DNA from 3 places in the Pantoea sp. E2023-21 genome. Region 1 is predicted to be linked to each of the others. Evidence: predicted binding sites of a transcription regulator. Region 1 holds the regulator's gene; each other region holds the start of a gene.
What was found. The regulator CRP, encoded in region 1, controls carbon source genes, mostly activating them, when cyclic AMP is high. The targets are predictions, from matches to a motif close to ATGTGANNNNNNTCACAT.
Positions count from the first base shown of each region.

Region 1 (5,340 bases):
GCGGTCGCTGGCTCCACGCCAGTGAAGAGATGGTGTGCATGACGTTAAGGTGCTGCAAGATCCGCTTCACATGCTGTTCGACAATCGTCACCGGCCCTTCATTAAGATTCTCCGGCGCCTCCAGAATATTACTGTCGTTGCCCGGCCCGTCATATGCCAGCCGCTGCTGACAACGCTGCAGCGCGATTTCACAGGATTGCAGATAACGTTCTGCCAGCTTCGCCGTCAACATGGTGTGTTCGCGCGCCAGGATCGTCATGGCGTTAATATGCTCGACAATGAACTGACTGTGCGTTACCCACATGCGCATATCTTTTAGATATTGCAGGTTAAAGCCCGGCTCGCTCGATGCCTGGTTCAATGAGTTGAACAGCGCATTGTGCGCCTGATTAACCTTCATGCGCTGATAAGCCAGTTTCTCGGGCGACTGTTCCGGTCCCAGCAACAGTCGCAAGGCATCCTGATACGCTTCCAGCGCATCGTGTGCGTTCTTGCGCAGCAGCCCGCTTTGCCACTGCGGCCACAACCAAATCATCCCGGCGAAGGCAATCAAACAGCCCATCAGGGTATCCATCATGCGTGGCAGTAAAAATTGCGCGCCGTTAAGTGACAGCAGCTGCAGCGAATACACTGCGGTGACGGTGAAGCCAATCATCGACCAGCCATAATATTTCCGCGTGATCAGATAACTTGCCAGCGTGATCCCCAGCATAAACAGCAGCGTGATCGATTCCGGCACCGCCAGCTGTAGCGAGGCGGCAGCGATCAGCAAACCCGCAAAGGTGCCCAGCGCACGGTGCTGAATACGCACGCGTGTCGCGCTGTAGCCGTTCTGGCTGACGAACATGATGGTCATCAGAATCCAGTAAGGTTTGGGAATGTTGAAGAACAGCGCCAACGCGCTGCCAAACATCAGCATCACGGCGAAACGAGCGGCGGTGCGTAACGCGGAAGATTTGAACGACAGATAACTGCGCAACGCCGGCAACAGCGGCAAACGGCGCTGGCGATCGGCCATCAGGTCACGTGTGTAGAGTGGCTTCTGCGTGCGCAACACGCGGGCGATGCGACTGAAGTGATACAGGCAGAAGTTGCCGACCGGATTATCCGGATGCTGGCGCGCAATTTTCTCCAGCGCGCCGAGCTGTTTCTCCATGTGAAAACGATCGGGTAATTGATGGTAGAGGATCGCATCGGCCAGCACGCGCAGCCGGGCTGAGATGATTTTGGCGTTCCAGCGAATCACCGCTTCGGCGTGGCTCTCCTCCACGAGCTTTTGCACCTCTTCGGGCTGATGCAAACTCACCGAGATGTGTTCCTGTAAATCCAGCGCCACCTGAAAAGCGCGTGTCAGACGTTTGTGGCTGTTATCACGGCTGGCCGACAACATGTGCATTTGCTGGTAGCAGGTCGTGATGAGATCGACCGCCTTTTGCTGGCGTGCCAGCAGGGGGGGCAGCGCTTTTTCCGGATCGGTCAACTGCGTCAGTAAGGTGTATTTGGCATCGCAATAATCGGCCAGCTCACGGAACAGCAGGCTAAGCGATTCGCGCATCGGCTGCTCTTTCCACAGCCAGAACCAGAACCAGTTGAACAAGCCGTACCACAGCGTGCCGCCTATGTAGAGCAGCGGCGGCACCCACATCGGCATGCGTCCCACTAAACTGAGCGTAAAGATGGCGGCGATTAACGTCGCGGGGAGCAGGCGCGCATGCAGTGGGCCGATTTCACCGGTCACGCCAATCAGCAGCGGCAGCGCCAGCAAAATCAGCGGCAGCGGAATTTGGTACGCGGTGAGGATTTGCATCAGGAAACTGCCGGTGGCAAACAGCGAACCCCCTACAATCAGGCGTTTGAAGAAGCGTTTGTGCGGCGTATCCAGCCCCGCCATATTGCAACAGGCAGGCACTAACGAGAACAGCAGACCTTTTTGCAGATCGCCAAACAGCCAGCCGAGAGCCACAGGCAGGCACAGCACCAGCGTTTGCCGCAGCGCATAGTTAACTTCAGGATGATAGATGATTCGGCGCCACATCAGCTCATCGCAAATAGAAACGGCGCGATGTTGCCATCACGCCGTGGGTGAGAAGAAATTAGCGGGTGCCGTAAACGACGATGGTTTTACCGTGTGCGGAGATCAGATTCTGATCTTCCAGCATTTTCAGGATACGACCCACGGTTTCGCGTGAGCAGCCCACGATCTGACCAATCTCCTGACGGGTGATTTTGATTTGCATCCCGTCCGGGTGAGTCATCGCATCTGGCTGTTTGGCCAGATTTAGCAGCGTTTGCGCGATACGTCCGGTCACATCGAGGAAGGCAAGGTTGCCCACTTTCTCAGATGTCACTTGCAGACGACGCGCCATTTGCGACGAAAGTCGCATTAAAATATCCGGGTTTACCTGAATCAGCTGACGGAATTTTTTGTATGAAATTTCAGCCACTTCGCAGGCAGACTTCGCACGCACCCAAGCACTGCGTTCCTGGCCTTCTTCGAAAAGACCGAGTTCGCCGATAAAATCTCCCTGATTGAGATAGGAGAGAATCATCTCTTTGCCTTCTTCATCTTTAATCAGTACCGCTACGGAACCTTTCACGATGTAGTACAGCGTTTCCGCTTTCTCACCCTGATGGATGAGCGTGCTTTTGGATGGATATTTGTGAATATGGCAATGGGACAGGAACCATTCGAGTGTAGGGTCTGTTTGCGGTTTGCCGAGAACCATTCGCTATTATCCTCTGTTGTAATCGTGCCCAAAATACAGGGGGCATTTTTCCCTGTCAGGCGGTTTAATCGTCGAGCGTTTCCAGTAAAGGAAAAATTATTCCGGGTGGACTCTTAAGCTACGCTTTTGATTCTTCCCGCCTTCGTCTGTAATGACGAAAATATTTTCAGCACTGTTTGTAGCACAGCTTTAGCGAGCTGTCTTGTGTTGTCTCGCTTCAGCAGAAGGGGGATTACTCTGGATTGCTGTTTGTCAGGTGAAAGCGTACTCTGGCGGCAAAACCGCCTCTTCAGGAGAAAGAATAATGCAGGCACGAGTGAAATGGGTGGAAGGTTTGACCTTTCTCGGAGAATCCTCATCCGGCCATCAGGTATTAATGGACGGTAATTCCGGTGATAAAGCGCCAAGTCCAATGGAGATGGTGCTGATGGCGGCGGGCGGTTGTAGCGCTATTGATGTGGTGTCGATCCTGCAAAAAGGGCGCAGCGATGTCGCCGATTGCGAAGTGAAACTCACTTCAGAACGTCGCGAAGAAGCGCCACGTATTTTTACCCGCATCAATCTGCACTTCATCGTCAGCGGCAAAGCGTTAAGCGACAAGGCGGTTTCACGCGCGGTTGATTTGTCAGCGGAAAAATATTGCTCGGTGGCGATCATGCTGGGCAAAGGCGTGGAAATTACGCATAGCTACGAAGTGATCGCGCTTTAATGCTGGCAGGTGCGCATTAATGCGCACCCTACAAAACGCTCTCATTTCGTAGGGTCGCCATTCATGGCGACCAATGACACTCACTCAATCCGCTTCCCTTCAATGAGTCGCTGCACCAGCGGTAGCATAATCAGCTCCATCGCCAGTCCCATTTTTCCGCCCGGCACCACCAGCGTATTGATGTGGGAGATAAACGATCCCTGAATCATCGACAGGAGATAGGGGAACGCGATGCCTTCCAGACCGCGGAAATGAATCACTACGAAACTTTCGTCGAGCGACGGAATTTCGCGTGCCGCAAATGGGTTGGACGTATCAACGGTTGGCACACGCTGGAAGTTAATGTGGGTGCGTGAGAACTGTGGCGTGATGAAGTTGATGTAATCCTCCATTGAACGCACCACCGAATCCATCACCGCCTCACGCGAATGACCGCGCTCGCCCGTGTCGCGCACCAGCTTCTGAATCCACTCAAGATTAACAATCGGGACTACGCCAACCAGCAAATCGACATGCTCTGCGACATTTTGCTGCTGCGTGACCACGCCGCCGTGCAAGCCTTCATAGAACAGCACATCAGTGTTCTCCGGCAGCGGTTGCCAGGGGGTGAAAGTGCCCGGCACCTGATTCCACGGCACGGCTTCGTCGTAAGTGTGCAAATATTTACGCGATTCGCCCAAACCGGTTTGGCCGTAATGCCTGAACGTCTGCTCAAGCAAGCCGAAGTCGTTGGCTTCCGGGCCGAAGTAACTGATATGGCGACCCAGATCGCGCGCCTTGCGGATCGCCATGTCCATTTCCGGACGCGTGAAGCGATGGAAACTGTCACCTTCTACTTCCGCTGCATGCAAATTCAGCTGCTGGAAAATCTTACGGAAGGCAAGGCTGGTGGTAGTGGTTCCGGCGCCGCTGGAACCGGTAACGGCAATAATTGGATGCCTGGCTGACATAACAGAGCTCCCTGTGAGGTCCGGCGATGAGCATTGTTACCACGAATTGCCGCGGGGTGCATCAGCCGCGGAATTCACCTTTTGGCATGATATTGATGGATTCATGCAGTTCCGACCACACCAGCACCACATCGCCACGCTCCAGCTGGCGGCGCACGTCGGCAACTTTTTGCAGTAAACTGCGTTCCTGCTCGCCATAATCAGTACCTTCGCGTAACACAAAGGTTTCAATCAGGTTTTCCAGCGTGTCCGCTTCGAGTTCTTGCCAGGGAATAATCACAATTACACATCCAGATACGTTGAGAGCCAATCGGGTACGCGCTGTTCCAGCCACATTTTCGGTTTAAGCAAGGTGCCGCCGACAAAGCCAACGTGGCCGCCTTGCTGCGTCAGTTGATACTGAATCGATGCTGAAAGCTGGTCAGGTTGCGGAATAACCGCATCGGTCATAAAGGGATCGTCTTGCGCATGAATAATCAGCAGCGGTTTACGCACGCCGGTCAGCAGCGGCATCGCGCTGGCACGTTGATAATAGTCGTTCGCGTCAATAAAACCGTGCGCACGTGCGGTTATCGCATCATCAAATTCGCGTAAGCGGCGAAAAGCGCGCAGTTGGGCGAGATCGACCGGCAACGTGCCGGGCCAGGCGTGTAATTTACGCGTGGCGTTTTTCTTCAGCCGCGTCAGCAAATAGTGCTGATAGAAACGCGAGAAGCCGACATCCAGTTTGGTGCTGCATGGCTCGAGCGCCAGCGGCGCCGAGATGGCAATGGCCGCATCAATCGGTACATCGTGACCTTGCTGACCCAGCAGGCAAGCGAGCATGTTGCCGCCCAGGGATACGCCGACGGCGGCGGTTGGCACGGTGCCCCATTCGCGCTGCAGCCAGTTAAGAAAGTAGGTTGCGTCTTCGGTTTCACCGGAGTGATAGATGCGCTTTAAGCGGTTCGGTTCG
Region 1 covers NZ_CP195344.1:2,901,461-2,906,800, reverse strand. Annotated here, with positions in the region: gene ACRQ84_RS13710 (YccS/YhfK family putative transporter) at 1-2,035, opposite strand, end outside; gene crp (cAMP-activated global transcriptional regulator CRP) at 2,094-2,726, opposite strand; gene ACRQ84_RS13700 (OsmC family protein) at 3,031-3,435, shown strand; gene ACRQ84_RS13695 (phosphoribulokinase) at 3,516-4,385, opposite strand; gene ACRQ84_RS13690 (YheU family protein) at 4,447-4,665, opposite strand; gene ACRQ84_RS13685 (hydrolase) at 4,668-5,340, opposite strand, start outside.

Region 2 (5,340 bases), 1.7 Mb from region 1:
TTAATCAGGCTAATACCAATCAACGTGATGACGGTGCCGGTGACGACCGGCGTCAACACTTTACGCAGTGGCGCGATGCAACGACTAATAAACATTGGAATCAGCGCCGCGACCAGGTTGCAGCCAAAAATCATCGCCATGATCTCTTCAGGCGATCCGCCACGCGCTTTTACCATCAGTCCGCCCGACAGAATCACGCCCAGAAAGGCAAAGCTGGTGCCTTGCAGGCAGATCATGCCTGCGCCAATGCCCATAAAGCGGCGTGCCTGCAGGAACGTACCGAGACCAGAAACTAACAGCGACATGCTGATCAGATAAGGGATCCACGCCTGTAATCCCAATACGGAACCAATAATGAGCGGCGGCGTGATGATGCCAACTACGCTGGCCAGCACATGTTGCAATGCGGCACAAAATGCAGGCAATGGACCAATATGGTCATTCAGCCCATATAACAAACCTTTCTCATCTGATTGCGACATACAGGTGCTCCGGCAAGATATTCATCAGAGCAGCTGATGCATGAATCACGCCAGAGGATGGGCTTAAGCAAAAATATCGAGGTAATAAATTGAAAATGAAAGGAAATAATTTAGCTGAGAGGATGGCTGAGCCTGAAATCTTAGGTTCAGCCACTGATCATTTGCTGCTTTTTGTTTCATCAGGCGGCGGGTTTTGCACTGTTGTCGTGCGAAACATTCGTATTGAGCAGCGCAATATTCAGATAGCCGCTCAATTCTCGTTGCTCAGCGCGCGGCAGGTAAGGCAACTCGCCTAATAAAGGTGCGCCCAGTTTTTTGCTAAGAACATCAATAATTTCAGCGTAATGCGCCAGACCGGGATTAATACGGTTTGCCACCCAACCCACCAACTGCAACCCATCCTGAGCAATAGCTTCGGCGGTCAGTAAAGCGTGGCTGATACAACCTTCCTTAATCCCGACAACCAACACAACCGGCAAATTCTCCTGACGCACCCAATGCGATAAAGGCTGCAAGTCATTCATTAAACTGCGCCAGCCGCCGGTGCCTTCCACCACCACGCGAGCGGCGCGCTCCTGCAAATCGTTAAGACTGCGACTAAGCAATGAATAATCAATGCTTAGCGACGAGCTGGTGCTGATTTCATCCTCTTCCAGAGCGATAGGATTAACGGCGGGATAAGTAAGCGTGAGACCCGAAGCCTGTTGTAACAACAGTGCGTCTTTATTACGTAAGCCTTCAGGTGTGAGTTGCGCGCTTTTGGCGACAGGTTTGAAACCTGCAGCGCATAAATTCGCTTTGGCAAAGCACTGCAATAACGCGCGAGATACCACGGTTTTACCCACCGCGGTGTCGGTACCGGTGACAAAAAGCGTTTTCACCCTTTTCCTCCTTCATTAAAGCGATGTGTAACGTGCGAAGGAGGCAGTTTAAGGAAATGTTTTCACGGGCAGATTGCGTTAGGACAAACTTAAGGTGAGCTTTAATTATCCCTGCAACAGTTTTACCAATAAATGGCCGCTATAGAGCGCATCTTTTATGAGTGCAGCGCCACCAAAGGTGCCAGGATCGCTGAAAGCCGTTGGTGTGAGCTGGATTTCACGGCTGTAAGCAGGCAATGCCTGCTGACGAATGGTACTGCTCACCGCAGGGAAAAGCACATCAGCGGCCTTATTTAGCGGCGAACCGATAAGGATTTGTTGAGGATTAAAGATGTTTACCATCATCGCCAGCATGCGGCCAATATGATGTCCTACGCCAGCAATCACATCGCGAGCCAAGCGATCACCCTGCTGTGCCGCTTCGCATAAGCTTTCGATCGTCAACGGCGTGTGATGCAATAAACTGTCGGGCTGCGACGGCAAACGCTGTGCCGTGAGATTAAGCAAACTTCCGATACTGGCGACGGTTTCCAGACAGCCGTTATTGCCGCAGTAGCATTGCTGGCCGTAAGGATCGATTTGCGTATGGCCTATTTCCACCAGCGTTCGACCATTTTTATGCAGCAATTGTCCGCCGCTGATCACGCCGGCACCGACGGTTTCATCAATCACTATCTGAATCACGTGTTGCGCGCCACTGGATGCGCCAAACAACGCTTCGGCTAACGTCCAGGCAGAAATGTCATGCTGCACAAACACCGGTAAACCGGTGCGCTGCGCCAGGGTTTCTGCCAGCGGCATATCCTGAACGTCGTAACCCGGCATACGATGCACTATGCCAGAAGCGGCGTTGATCAAACCCGGCAAGGTAATGGCGATGGCGGTTAACCGTTCCAGTTTGCTTTGATGGCGAATAAAGAAGTCATTCACCATCTCCTGCAAGGTTTGCAGCAGCGGTTTTTCGGCGGTGGCATGCAGCGGCAAACGATCTTCCTGCAATGCACGGCTGCTGAGATCGCGCAGCGTCAGCGTAATGAATCCGGGCTGAATGCGTACGGCGAGATAGTGCCAGGCGAGAGTGTCGAGGATCAAACCAATCGCTGGGCGACCGCGGCTGCCCGGTTCCTGAAATTCGGTTTCCTGTACCAGATGAGCATCGAGCATTTCACGCACGATTTTGGTAATGCTGGCGGGCGCTAACTGGGCACGTTTAGATAGCTCAATACGCGAAATCGGGCCGTAAAGGTCAATCAGTCGGTAAACCACACCTGCGTTGGTCTGTTTTATCTGATCAATATGACCAGGTTGACTGTACAGATTCACGCCCTACTCCCATTATTTTCGCGCTTCTAAATAAACAACAGCTATGGTGATGCAGATTGGCTGGGAACGTCAAATATTTGATTAGAAATGTGATTTATCGCACATAAACTTTGCACCCAACTTAATGCGTTGGGTTAATTCTCCGCGTTTTGCAGCATCAGCGACATCATGTTGGTCATTTGCGCCGTTGGTTCTCGCGTCGCCGACCAGACCAACCAAACCTCAGAAATCGCGTCACTCTCCTGTAAAGGGATCCACACCACATCGGCCAGACGCGCCCGACGGAATGACGCCGGCAGAATCGACACGCCCAGCCCTGTTGCCACCAGGCCCAGAATAGTCATCGCCTCGCCCACTTCCTGAGTAATAAAGGGTTTAATTTGATAGCGATGCAGCAGCGCCAGGATTTCACCGTATAACGCGGTGCCACCCTGCGGATCGAAAAACACAAATGGCTCATTGGTTAACGCCTGAATAGAAATCGACTCAGCATCGGCCAGCGGATGCGCCCAATGCACCACCGCACACAGCGGTTCGCGCAGTAATACGCGGTGCTGCAAATCGTTGGGCAGCGGCGTATTGCGCATCACGCCAAGATCCAGTCGATCATCGTGCAAAGGCGCCAGTTGCTGCCGCGTGTTGTTCTCCTGCATCTGAATGTGCACTTCCGGCCAACGCTGGCGGAATTGATACAACGCATCTGAAACCAGGCCGGTAAAGGGAGCTGAGGAGGTAAAGCCGATACGCAACTCACCTTCCTGTCCCGTATGCACGCGCGCAGCGCGACGGGCAGCCTGTTCGACCTGCAGCAAAATGGCTCGCGCATCCTGTAAAAACAGCGCACCGGCGGGCGTGATTTGTACGCTGCGATTGGTGCGGGTAAACAACTGCGCGCCAATTTCCTGTTCCAGTTGCTGAATCTGCTGGCTTAGTGGCGGCTGCGAAATGTTGAGTCTCTGCGCGGCCCGCCCAAAATGCAGTTCTTCCGCGACGGCAATGAAATAGCGTAAATGGCGCAACTCTATATTCATATTTTAAACGTCTTATTTGAGATTATTAATATATTGTACAACCTATTATCCCTTTCCTACAGTAACGCCATGATTGCTTAAACGAGGATGTTCCGTGAGTCGCTCTTCCCAGGCGGTGATACTCGATGAAGACGAGTTATCCGTAAAGCCTGCTCCAGCTACAACCCCTTCAGAATGGATTGAACGCGGATCGCCGCAGTTTATGCGCGTGACGCTGGCCCTGTTCTCCGCCGGCCTTGCTACTTTCGCCCTGCTCTATTGCGTGCAGCCCATTCTGCCGGTGCTTTCGCAGCAATTTGGCGTTTCCCCGGCGCAAAGCAGCATTTCTCTCTCGTTATCGACCGGCTTAATGGCACTGGGCTTACTGTTTACTGGTCCGCTGTCGGATGCGATTGGGCGTAAATCGGTAATGGTTACCGCGTTAATGCTGGCCGCCATCTGTACCTTGATTTCCGCCACCATGAGCAGCTGGCAAGGGATTTTGCTGATGCGCGCGCTGATTGGGTTATCGCTGAGCGGTGTTGCTGCCGTTGGCATGACTTATCTAAGTGAAGAGATTCATCCGCGCGTCATCGCCTTTTCCATGGGACTGTATATTAGCGGTAACTCGATAGGCGGCATGAGCGGACGCTTGTTAACCGGTGTATTGACCGATTTCTTCTCGTGGCGCGTTGCGGTAGGCGTCATTGGTTGCTTCGCGTTGGCGGGCGCGCTGATGTTCTGGAAAATTTTGCCCGCGTCACGTCATTTCCGTCCGGCCTCATTACGTCCGCGCAGTTTGCTGATCAATTTCCGTCTGCACTGGCGCGATAAAGGTCTGCCGCTGTTGTTTGCTGAAGGCTTTCTGCTGATGGGCGCGTTCGTCACCCTGTTCAACTATATCGGTTATCGCCTGCTAAGCGCGCCGTGGTCGCTGAGCCAGGCAGTGGTGGGTTTGCTCTCGGTGGTCTATCTGACGGGTTCATGGAGTTCCCCGAAAGCGGGTGCGATGACCAGCCGCTTTGGGCGCGCTCCCGTGATGATCGGCGCTACTGCGATTATGCTAGCGGGATTGCTGCTGACAGCGTTTGACTCACTGTGGCTGATTTTGCCCGGCATGATGCTGTTCACCGCCGGATTCTTTGCGGCACACTCTGTTGCCAGCGGCTGGATTGGCCCGCGTGCGCGTCGTGCTAAAGGCCAGGCATCTTCACTCTATCTGTTCAGCTATTACGTTGGCTCCAGCGTGGCGGGTACGTTGGGCGGCGTGTTCTGGCACAGTTACGGTTGGATGGGCGTAACCGCATTCATTAGCCTGCTATTATTAATGGCTTTGCTGGTCGGTTGGCGTTTGCAGTGCCGAAAACTGTAATACCTTTCATCTGTTAAACGGGGCTGATGTGCCCCGTTCTCTTCTCTCAATCACGCCATGGGCCGATCTCACAGTCCCAGATAAAACAAAACGTCCATTCATCGCTATAATTCATTCCATTCCAACAATAGTTAGACTTTTATTATTTCACAGCAATGAGGACGTTAGATGGAACGCTATTATTACGTCGATAAGCACGCCGGCTATAACGACAACCATGTAGTACATGCAACGGGTTGCCCGTTCTTGCCCGCCGATGAGGTACGCCGTTT
Region 2 covers NZ_CP195344.1:1,180,634-1,185,973, forward strand. Annotated here, with positions in the region: gene ACRQ84_RS05625 (nucleobase:cation symporter-2 family protein) at 1-482, opposite strand, end outside; gene bioD (dethiobiotin synthase) at 662-1,363, opposite strand; gene mlc (sugar metabolism global transcriptional regulator Mlc) at 1,469-2,686, opposite strand; gene ACRQ84_RS05640 (LysR family transcriptional regulator) at 2,821-3,717, opposite strand; gene ACRQ84_RS05645 (MFS transporter) at 3,812-5,068, shown strand; gene ACRQ84_RS05650 (hypothetical protein) at 5,237-5,340, shown strand, end outside.
Region 2: a site for CRP is predicted at 2,774-2,791, ahead of mlc (sugar metabolism global transcriptional regulator Mlc). Genes of this name have one in related genera too.

Region 3 (5,340 bases), 310 kb from region 1:
AGCCGCTACGGCCACCAGCGCATTCACTTCTAATCCAACGATCGATGCCGCCACCGCACCGGTCAGCGCCAGCAGCGATCCTACCGACAGATCAATGCCCGAAGTCAAAATCACCAGCGTCATCCCCACCGCCATAATGGCGTTGACCGACGTCTGCTGCAGAATGTTGAACATGTTGGCCAGCGTAAAGAAGTTCGGGCTCTGGCTGGCAACCACGGCGATCAGCACGATCAATGCAATCAGTGATTTCTGCTCCAGCAGCCAGGCTTTGCTGAACCAGCGACGGCTGGCGGGTAAGGTTTGGGTGCTCATACAACTAACTCCTCGCTGTGTTGCTTACCGACTGCCGCCGCCATCAGGGATTCCTGGGTAGCTTGCTCACGGGAAAATTCGCCACTCAGATGGCCTTCATGCATCACCATGATGCGGTCGCTCATGCCCAGCACTTCAGGCATTTCCGATGACACCAAAATGATGCTCAGCCCTTCGGCTTTAAACTGGTTAATTAACTGATAAATCTCTTTTTTTGCCCCGACATCGACGCCGCGTGTCGGCTCATCAAGAATCAGCACATCAGGACGCGTCATCAGGCCACGCGCAATCGCCACTTTCTGCTGATTCCCCCCCGACAGCAGGCCAATCGGCTGCTCCATCGACGGAGTTTTAACGTTGAACAGGCGAATAAAATCGCCCACCGCCAGCTGTTCGTCACTGTGTCTCAGGTTGCCCGCGCCGGTGCTGAAATAGCGCAGCGCGGTCAGCGACATGTTCTCTTTCACCGACATACCGAGCACCAAACCATCGCGTTTGCGATCTTCCGAGATATATACGATGCCGTTGGCGAGGCCATCCTGCGGAGAGCGGGTCACGATCTCACGGCCGTTCAGGGTCACTTTGCCTTTGCTGCGTGGCAGAGCGCCGTACAGCACTTTCATCAGTTCGGTACGTCCTGCGCCCATCAGACCGGATACGCCAAGGATTTCGCCTTTGCGCAGCGTAAAGCTGACGTCATCCACGCCCGGACCGCTGAGGTTTTCGACTCTTAAACGGATCTCACCCGGTTGTTGATCGATACGCGGATATTGATCTTCCAGTTTGCGGCCTACCATCATCTCGATCAGGCTCTCTTCGATGAGATCGCACACTGCGCGCTCGGCAATAAACTGCCCATCGCGGAACACGGTGACGTCATCGCAAATCTCGAAGATCTCTTTCATGCGGTGCGAGATATAGACAATGCCGCAGCCCTGCGCTTTCAGTTCATTGATCACGCGGAACAGCGACAGCGTTTCGGTATCGGTTAACGCATCAGTCGGTTCATCCATAATGATGACTTTCGATTCGAAACTGAGCACTTTGGCGATCTCGACCATCTGCTGATCGCCAATCGACAAATCGCCCACCAGCTTGTGGCTGTTGAAGCGCAGATTAAGGCGCTTTAACAGCGCATCCGCCGCGGCATACATCTTTTTCCATTCGATGCGGCCAAAACGGTTAACAAATTCACGGCCAAGGAAAATATTCTCGGCGACGGTCAGTTGCGGGATCAGGTTCAGTTCCTGATGGATAATGCCAATGCCCGCTTCCTGCGACGCTTTCGGGCCGGAGAAAGCGACATCCTTACCGAGCCACTGCATGGAGCCGGCATCCATGCTGTAAATGCCGGTCAGCACTTTCATCATGGTGGATTTGCCCGCACCGTTTTCGCCCACCAGCGCCATGACGCGTCCCGGATAGACGGCGAGCGATGCGCCATTCAGCGCCTTCACGCCCGGAAACGACTTTACAATCCCTTTGAGTTGCAATAACGGTTGCATAGCGGCCTCAGAAGGTCACGCCGGCGCTCAGGATGACATTCGCATACGGAGAACACTCTCCGCTGCGAATGACCGCCTGACTACGCTGCGTTTGTTGTTTGAATTGTTCATGGCTGGTGTAACGGATGGTGATGACATTCCCCTGGTGCTGTTGCAAGGCTTCGAGCACGGCGAGCAGTGCGCTATGGAGCTGCGGATTGTGCTGCTTAATCTCCTCCGCCATCAGGGCGCTTTCAACCTGCATCTCCTGCGTGACAACCTCAACCACCTGTAAAAATTCGGGCGTACCCGGCGTTAACGCCAGATCGATGCGCTGTGGACCAGCCGGAATTGGCAAGCCTGCATCAGCAATCGTCAGCGTATCGGTGTGCCCCAGGCGAGCAATCACATGAGAGACTTCAGCGTTTAACAAGCGACCTTTTTTCATTTCTTCCACTCCACAGCGAAACGTTTCGCTGATCGGGAGTGTATAAAATGCGCACGGCAACTCAATCACGGCATCACGGAAATGTGATCGCCATCGAAACGTTTCGCTTGTGCCAGAGAGAATTTGAGTTTGGAAGGGTTTTGGAGCCGCTCAGGCGGCTCCGGGGAAGGATTATGGCAGTTTACGTACCTGTTTCACGTCCAGTTCGATGGAGTTGAAATCTTTATCCAGTTCGCCGGTCAGTTCTACCTGATCCTTCGGCGAGACGGTCAATCCGTTCCAGCGTTTATGATCGATTTCGACCTTCATGGTGCCGGTAGCATCACGAAACTGATAATCCTCATCACCGATTTGCTTCTCAAGCGTACCGCGCACGGTGATCCAGCTATCGTCTTTCATCTCTTCGGCCTGTTTCACCGTGACAACGCTGGTGTTATCGGCTTTGAAACCACCGGATTTAACCTGTGCAGTTGGCGCATTCGGATCAACAAAACCGCCTTGCTGAGCAGCAAGAACCGGCGTGGCGGCCAGGGCGACAATCGCTAACAGAGCTGCGGACTTTTTCATATTTCACCTCTTTTCCATGAATGTGTCGGTTTACGGAAGCTATTTCACCATAAGGTTCTTAACAGGATCTTAAGAGAATGGCTTTTACGTACATTCATGAAAAATAGTCTATTTGCGGCTATTTTCCCTGTACAACAGGGATTGTGCTTCGTATAACACGGCTCAACACAAGGAGAACTGATGCGCATTTTACTGATCGAAGATGACACCTTGATTGGCGACGGTTTGAAAGTTGGGCTGACCAAGCTTGGCTTCAGCGTGGATTGGTTTGTCTCCGGCGAAGCCGGATTTCAGGCGCTAACGGCCGCGCCCTGGGATGCGGTGGTACTGGATCTGTCGCTGCCGGAACGCGATGGTCTGGATATCCTGCGTCAGTGGCGTCAGCAAGGACAAGACGTGCCGGTGCTAATTCTCACTGCACGTGATGCGCTCGATCAACGCGTGCAGGGATTGCAACTTGGTGCCGACGATTACCTGTGCAAGCCATTTGCGTTAACAGAAGTCGCGGCGCGCTTGCAGGCGCTGATCCGTCGTCGTCATGGGCAGCTGCAGCCAGAACTCAAACACGGCAAAGTAGTGATGGCACCCAACAGCCACAGCGTAATGTGCGATGGCGAAGCCGTCAGCCTGAAGAGCCGCGAACTGGCGCTACTGGAACTGTTTCTGCGCAATCCAGGCCGCGTGCTCACGCGCAGCCAGCTGGAAGAGAAGCTCTACAGCTGGGATGAAGATGTCTCTAGCAATGCGGTAGAAGTGCACATTCATCATCTACGCAAGAAACTCGGCAGCCAGTTTATCCGTACCGTACACGGCGTTGGTTATACGCTGGGAGCGGAGGAATGAGTCTGTTTCTGCGCCTCGCCATCGGCTTTGTGCTGTTGATTATGTTGTGCGGCGGACTTGCTGGTCTCAGCGCCTGGCATCAAACCCGCGATACGGTGAACGAGCTGTTTGATACCCAGCAAATGCTGTTTGCTAAACGCCTAATCACCCTTGATCCAACCGCGTTGCAGGACGTTACGCTGCCCAAAACTAAAGCGATCCTGCGCCATCATCGTGGCGAGCAGGATGATGATGCGCTGGCGTTTGCCATTTTCAGCGCCGAAGGCCAGCCGCTATTAAACGACGGTGAAAATGGTCGCGATCTGCAGTTTGATCAGCAGCGCGATGGCTTTGTTGATGGCCAGCTGCGTGACGATAATGACAGCTGGCGCTTAGTGTGGCTGACCTCTGAGGATAAGCGTTATCGCGTGGTGGTCGGGCAAGAGTGGGAATACCGCGATGATATGACGCGCGATCTGGCGCTCAGCAGCCTGCTGCCGTGGCTGATCGCCATGCCGTTTATGCTGCTGTTGCTACTGTTGCTGGTGTGGTTTGAGCTGCGCCCGTTGAAACGCCTCACGCTTTCACTGCATCAGCGTGCACCGGATGATGCTACGCCATTGCCGGACACGCGCTTGCCCAAAGAGGTGAAGCCGCTGGTGGTGGCGCTTAATGGCTTGTTCAGTCGTATGGCGCATTTGGTGCAGCGCGAACGTCGCTTTACCTCCGATGCCGCCCATGAACTGCGCAGCCCATTGGCGGCGCTGCGGGTGCAAAGTGAAGTAATTCAGCTGGCCGATGATGATGAGGCGATGCGCAAACGTGCCATTCAGCAACTGGATAGCGGCATTGCGCGCGCCACGCGGTTGGTAGATCAGCTTTTAACACTGTCCCGTGTGGAAGCTGACGATCTGCGCAGCGAGTTTCAACCGGTAGCGCTGGCGCCACTGCTCCAAAATTTGTTGGCGGAGCACTTCCCGCAGGCGGAACAACAGCAAAAGCATTTGCAGTTCACCAGCCACGCCGAACCGGTGATGAACGGTCATCCGCTGTTGCTGGGTTTGATGGTGCGGAATCTGCTGGATAACGCGCTACGCTATTCGCCGTCGGGCAGCACCATTGACGTACAGCTCAATGCCCGCGCCATAACCGTTGATGATAACGGGCCTGGCGTCAGCGATGAGCAACTGGCACGGTTGGGTGAACGCTTCTGGCGACCGCCGGGACAGGCGCAAACCGGGAGCGGATTGGGGCTTTCGATTGTGAAGAATATTGCGCAGCTGCACAACATTCAATTGCTGTTCAGCCAGCGAGCCAGCGGAGGATTGCGCGTCACCTTGAGTTGGTGACGCGCATGCATAACGTTAAATCTCGACTTGGGTTCCCAGCTCGATGACACGGTTCGGTGGGATTTCAAACTGATCCGGCGCGCGCAGCGCATTGCGTTGCAGTGCAAGGAACAACTTGCCGCGCAGGCGCAAATACCACGGACGATCGCCGATTATCAGCGATTCATGCGACATAAAGAATGAGGTTTCCATCATGCGGCAGTTAAGGCCTTCAAGGCCGCAGCGGTGGAAAATCTCCTCAACGTTCGGCGTTTCACGCCAGCCGTAGCTCGCCACTACGCGCCAGAAGGTGGGTGACAACTGTTCAATGGTTACACGACGGACATTGTGCACGTAAGGCGCATCTTCGGTACGCAGC
Region 3 covers NZ_CP195344.1:3,216,003-3,221,342, forward strand. Annotated here, with positions in the region: gene rbsC (ribose ABC transporter permease) at 1-312, opposite strand, end outside; gene rbsA (ribose ABC transporter ATP-binding protein RbsA) at 309-1,817, opposite strand; gene rbsD (D-ribose pyranase) at 1,825-2,244, opposite strand; gene ACRQ84_RS15160 (YgiW/YdeI family stress tolerance OB fold protein) at 2,416-2,811, opposite strand; gene qseB (quorum sensing response regulator transcription factor QseB) at 2,992-3,654, shown strand; gene qseC (quorum sensing histidine kinase QseC) at 3,651-4,982, shown strand; gene kup (low affinity potassium transporter Kup) at 4,998-5,340, opposite strand, start outside.
Region 3: a site for CRP is predicted at 2,326-2,343, ahead of rbsD (D-ribose pyranase). Genes of this name have one in related genera too.